Parabacteroides chongii: one gene and its partner. Each later gene encodes a partner of the first gene's protein in a complex. Links are inferred from orthologs where the notes say so. Each region holds a gene or a part of one and is shown on either strand. Other genes may lie near its edges.

What was found.
Region 2: the proteins of mnmG (region 1) and mnmE are in contact, whole or in part, in a solved structure (PDB 9HIP), measured with the Escherichia coli proteins. The link is inferred for Parabacteroides chongii from one-to-one orthologs.

Annotation. Positions count from the first base shown.
Region 1 is NZ_CP120849.1:1,686,672-1,689,737, forward strand. Bases 69-3,064 are described here. They hold mnmG (tRNA uridine-5-carboxymethylaminomethyl(34) synthesis enzyme MnmG), read right to left. Parts: upstream 2,508-3,064; coding sequence 630-2,507; downstream 69-629. Other genes in these bases: uvrC (excinuclease ABC subunit UvrC), read right to left, coding at 69-546; P3L47_RS06445 (LytR/AlgR family response regulator transcription factor), read right to left, coding at 2,613-3,064. Also shown: more of uvrC, read right to left, coding at 1-68; more of P3L47_RS06445, read right to left, coding at 3,065-3,066. UniProt on the Escherichia coli protein: NAD-binding protein involved in the addition of a carboxymethylaminomethyl (cmnm) group at the wobble position (U34) of certain tRNAs, forming tRNA-cmnm(5)s(2)U34.
Region 2 is NZ_CP120849.1:106,045-108,947, reverse strand. Bases 71-2,903 are described here. They hold mnmE (tRNA uridine-5-carboxymethylaminomethyl(34) synthesis GTPase MnmE), read right to left. Parts: upstream 2,267-2,903; coding sequence 875-2,266; downstream 71-874. Other genes in these bases: P3L47_RS00570 (DUF362 domain-containing protein), read right to left, coding at 2,283-2,903; P3L47_RS00580 (helix-turn-helix domain-containing protein), read right to left, coding at 71-568. Also shown: more of P3L47_RS00580, read right to left, coding at 1-70. UniProt on the Escherichia coli protein: Exhibits a very high intrinsic GTPase hydrolysis rate. Involved in the addition of a carboxymethylaminomethyl (cmnm) group at the wobble position (U34) of certain tRNAs, forming tRNA-cmnm(5)s(2)U34.

The DNA of each region.
Region 1 (3,066 bases):
TTTGCAACGTTTGATATGGTATTCCAGGCAAACATCGTATTTTCCGGCTGCAATCGATTCGGGTGTCAGCGGATATTTGCAGGTGCGCAACGGATAAAGTTCTTTCAACATCTGCAACATGACCTTGGCTGTATATACAGACGGATAGGGACCGTAGTACTGCGAACCGTCTTTTACTATATTCCGGGTTTGGAATACGCGCGGAAAATATTCGTTTTTGACCGTGATGGAAGGATAGGTCTTGTCATCCTTCAGCAATACATTGTAGCGAGGGCGGTACTGTTTGATCAGATTATTTTCGAGTAGGAGGGCGTCTTCTTCTGTGTTTACGACAATGTATTTGATGTCGCGAATTTGCTTTACCAATACACGCGTCTTGTTGTTGTCGTGTTCCTTGTTGAAATAGGAGGATACACGACGCTTCAGGTTCTTCGCTTTGCCTACATAAATGATGGTTCCTTTCTCGTCGAAGTACTGGTAGCAACCAGGCTTGTCCGGCAGGATCGAAAGGATCATTTTAATATGTTTCTCAGTTTCCGCACTCATTTTGTTTTACTCTTTCTGTCCTATTCCCAGTGTTTTACCTTCTTTTACCTAAAGTAAATGTTTCACGTGGAACAATTCGCGTTTTATCTTCCGAGCAGTACCAGCAGGATGTTGATGTCGCTCGGGGAGATGCCTGGAATACGGCTTGCCTGGGCAATCGTGTCCGGGTCTATTCGTGTTAGTTTCTGCCGTGCCTCCGTCGATAAAGACTGGATCGAATTGTAATCGAACTTGCCTTTGATATGGATATTTTCGAGGCGGTTTATTTTGTCTGCGATGATTTGTTCGCGACGGATATAACCGCTGTATTTAATCAGTATCTCTGCCGCTTCGATGATCTCTTCCCTTCGTGCAACGGATACTTTATCCAACTCTGTACGGAAGGCCGGAACGAGTTCGGCAATATTCTCCAGTGTAACCTGAGGGCGGGGAATCAGGTCGATCAGTTTGCAACCGTGAGAGAGTGGGGTTGTCCCCAGGTTTTCCAATCCGCTGTTTATGTATTGCGGCTTTACCGAGTAATTCTCTGCAAAACGGATGATCGCATCCCGTTGCTCTTTCTTTTCGGTGAGCAGCTCGTAACGATCCTGTTTGGCTAAACCTAGCTGATAGGATTTTTCCGTCAGTCGCATATCGGCATCGTCTTGCCGGAGCAGGATGCGGTATTCGGCACGGGAGGTGAACATACGGTAAGGTTCGTCTACACCTTTCGTCACGAGGTCGTCGATCAGCACGCCGATATAGGCTTCGTCGCGTCCCAGGATGAATGGTTCTCCGCCGTGGCAATTGATGTGAGCATTGATACCAGCCATGAGACCTTGTCCGCCTGCCTCTTCGTATCCCGTGGTTCCGTTGATCTGTCCGGCAAAGAACAGGTTGCGGATTCGTTTTGTTTCCAGATTATGATGTAACTGCGTCGGATCGAAGAAGTCGTATTCGATGGCATATCCCGGACGGTAGATATGGATATCCCTGAATGCCGGAATAGCTTGTAGGGCACGTAGCTGAATGTCGAGTGGGAGAGAAGAGGAGAAACCGTTCAGGTAATACTCCTGTGTCGTCTCACCTTCGGGCTCTAAGAACAGCTGGTGCTGGTTCTTGTCGGCAAACGTGACAATCTTCGTTTCAATGCTCGGGCAGTAACGCGGTCCGATACTCTGGATCTGTCCGTTGTATAACGGAGAGTCGGGGAGACCTTCGCGCAAAATATTGTGACAGGCTTCGTTGGTGAAAGTCGTCCAGCAACTGAGCTGTTTCAACGGACGCGGCTGGATATCGAGATAGGAGAACTTATGGAAATCGTTCTCTCCCGGCTGTTCGCCCATTTCATCGAAATGTACGCTTCTTCCGTCAATACGAACCGGGGTTCCGGTCTTCATCCGTTCCGATTTGATACCTAATGAAACCAGTTGTTCCGTCAATCCGGTGGCTGCCGGTTCGGAGATGCGTCCGCCGCGTATTTGCGTTCGTCCGATATGCATCAGACCGTTCAGGAAAGTGCCGTTGGTCAGAACGACGCTTTTCGCACGGAATTCTACATTCATATTCGTCTTAACGCCGCAAACGGTGTCACCATCCAGGAGGATTTCGCGGACGGTATCCTGCCACATGTATAAATTGGGAAGATTTTCCAGTATTCCCCGCCAGCAATCTATAAAACGGGCACGGTCGCTTTGTGAGCGCGGACTCCACATGGCAGGTCCTTTACTCCGGTTCAACATACGGAACTGAATAGCGGTACGGTCTGTAACAATACCCATATACCCTCCCAGTGCATCAATCTCACGAACGATCTGTCCTTTGGCGATACCGCCTACGGCCGGATTGCAACTCATCTGTGCAATCTTGTTCATGTCCATTGTGATAAGAAGCGTTTTCGAACCCAGGTTGGCGGCAGCTGCTGCGGCTTCACAGCCTGCATGACCGGCACCTACCACGATCACATCGTAATTGAAAGTCATTGTCGTAATTATCTTTGTTTCTTCTGCAAAGATAGTCATACTCCGCCTTTTAGTCATCATCCCAAAGGATATTTTGCTTATGCTTTGTTTCGTTAAAGGTTTCGGTCATAATTCCTTTAAAACATCCATCACGTAGTTTCGCCGTTGCCGGGAGATAGGGATGGACGATCCGTCTTTCATGCGGATATATCCTCCGTCGCTTTTGATGAAACTTTTGATCTCATCCAGGTTGATCAGATGCGATTGGTGTACGCGCAGGAAATGATAAGGGGTTAATAGCTCGTCGAATTCTTTTAATGTTTTGGAGACAACCAGTTTCTCACCTGTCTTTAGATAGAAAGTCGTATAGTTGCTTTCCGACTCGCAACGGATGATGGAGCCGATCTCTACAAACTCTATTTTATCGGCGACAGACAGTGCTATTTTTTTTTGTTTGTCTATCGCCCGCGTGTTCTGCAGGAGGTTCTGCATCCGTTTGTTTTCCTGTTTCCGCAAGACTACCTGGATGGCTTTGTCTACGGCATGTGTTAGCTCTTCCGGGTCGATCGGTTTCAATAGA
Region 2 (2,903 bases), 1.6 Mb from region 1 along the record:
TGTAATAACAGTCCGGATTGATTTCTTCGGCAAGGTCGGCAAAATACTTGTCTATGAGGGTGCGGTTGTAGAATACACGGCTACCTTCTTCAACCTTTGGGATGTTGTATAGTTTGCAACGACGATACAGGGTTTTCTTCTGGATTTGGTATTTTTCCAGAATCTCATTCGTGGTGTAATAGAGGACGGTCTGTTTCCGTCCATAGCTGCGTTTCTTGTAGTCGGGCGCATTGTTGAACATCTTTTCAATGTCGGATTTACGTATGATGGTGCGCCCGCGAAGTTGCAATGCCCGAATGATACCGGCAGCCATGTGTCGGTAGATGGTGGCACGGCTGATGCCTAAAAGGGTAGCGGCTTCGGCAGGGGAGAGGAACGATTTGCTTCCAACAATGCCGACTTCCTGCATTGGTCGCTCGCTTTGCCTCACTTCGTACTCCTGCAATTTCTGCTTGCGCTTCTTGTCCTTGTACGCTTTTTCTGTACACGATTTGCTGCAAAACCGTGTTATCATCGTGTGTGCTATAAATGGTTTGCCGCACCACTGGCATTTTCTCTGTACCTCCATATATTGGTCGCCTTTAATTTCGTCGATTTCGTCTCAACGCATCTCACAATTTCTCACAGCGTTTCACGCTGTGTCTTCTATAGCGGTTCCGCTCATTCTCATAGCGTCTCACATCGTGCCCAAGATGTCGCTATGATGAGTGCGAGAAGCCCGCTTATTTGTTCGGCGGTAGAATTATGGTACAAAAAGATGCTGAAAATCGGCACTCTGTCAGAATTGACAGGAATGAGTATAAAAATAAAAGTCGCTGGATTTCAGCGACTTTATTCTAAATGGTTATGGTTGCTTATGGCTGTTTACAAGCCATCATTTGCCGATGCAAAACTTCTCGAAAATATTTCCCAATATCTCATCATTACTAATCTGCCCCGTAATTTCGCCCAGATAATGCATGCATTCCCTGATATCCTGACTCAGGAAATCTCCCGAAATATTCATTTCCAGTCCATTAATTACACGGAGTATAGCTTCATGGGCTTTTGTTAAGGCCCCGTAATGGCGGACGTTGGTGACGATTACGTCGTTTTGGGATACTTCGGGTAAGGCAGCTGCCTGGATCAGATGCTGTTTTAATGTTTCAGTATTTGCTTGCTGTTTGGCTGAAATATATAACCGGTCAGCAGGAACTTTGCCAAGCAACTTTTGCTTGATAGCAAGTTCTTCCGGTGAGAGTAAGTCGGATTTATTGAATACTAGAATCACTTTTTTACCCTCTGTCTGAGGAATGATTGTTTGAGCTAATTCCTCGATCTGCTCTGACGGACTGGTCAGGTCAATCACCCAAAGGACGATAGAAGCCTGGCGGAGTTTTTGGAAAGTACGTTCGATTCCCAGACTTTCGATCGTATCACTGGTTTCTCGGATACCTGCCGTGTCGATAAAACGGAAGGTGATGCCTGATAGATTGATTGTGTCCTCTATCACATCGCGGGTGGTTCCGTGGATGTCGGAAACGATGGCACGCTCTTCACCGACCAACAGGTTGAGTAAAGTGGACTTACCGGCATTCGTCTCGCCGATGATGGCAACCGGAATACCGTTCTTAATGGCATTTCCTACACTGAATGAATCGGCCAGTTTGTGTATCAACTGTTCGATGTTTGTTGCCAGCTGCTTCAGATTGGTACGGTCGGCAAACTCGACATCTTCTTCGCTGAAATCGAGTTCCAGTTCGATCAAAGAGGTGAAATCGAGCAGTTGGCTGCGTAGTTTAGTCAATTCATTACTGAAGCCCCCACGCATCTGATTAATAGCCAGTTTGTGCATTCCGGCAGAAGTGGATGCGATCAGGTCGGCTACAGCTTCGGCCTGGCTCAGGTCCATCTTCCCATTTAGGAAGGCACGCTGCGTATATTCGCCAGGAAGAGCGGAACGACAACCCTTTTCGATCAGTAACTGGAGGATCTGTTGCTGGATGTAAACCGAACCGTGGCAAGTGATTTCGACGGTATCTTCTCCTGTAAACGAATGAGGGGCGCGGAAGAGGGCGACAAGTACATCGTCGATCAACTCTTCCCCGCGACGGATACTACCGTAGCGTAAAGTGTAAGCTTTCTGGCTCTGAAGATTCTTACCTTCGATTTTAGGAACGAAGATAGTGTCACAAATTCTGATGGCGTCAGTGCCGGATACACGGATGACAGCTACGCCTCCGGCTCCGGGGGCTGTCGATACGGCACAGATAGTATCCTGATTGATCATAAATTTTATATCCTTATACAGTTATTAGTTCATATTCCTGAGTTCCGATTCCAACTTTTTCAGCATGTTCCAGTCCGGCTTGCCAGTTGGTTTCCGGGTGCATGATATGGAATTTGTCACAACCTTCCAAATGATCATGATGAGGCGTTTCTGAAAGACGGTTGCCTGTTTCAAGGATCGGGGCTTTGATAACTATATCGGCACAAGCCTTGTCGAGTGCGACCGGATCGAATGAAGCTGCAATACCCAGGTCTGGGACGATAGCCGCATCATTATGATTCCAACAGTCACATTCGGGAGATACATTCATAATGAAACTGATATGGAAATGAGGTTTATCCTGCAATACGGCTTGTGTGTATTCTGCTATTTTACAATTTAAGTTTACCGAAGTATCCCATGAACCGAGTACGGCACCGTCATATTGGCAAAGAGCCACACATTGTCCGCAACCGACACATTTGTCATAATCGATTACTGCTTTCCTGTTTTCATCCAGGCGGATAGCTTCGTGGCGGCAATGTTTTACACAGATATTGCAACCTTTACACTTTTCCGGATCGATACGTGGTTGGGAGGCTCCGTGCAGTTCCAACTTACCGGCAACACTGGCACATCCCATTCCCAGGTTCTT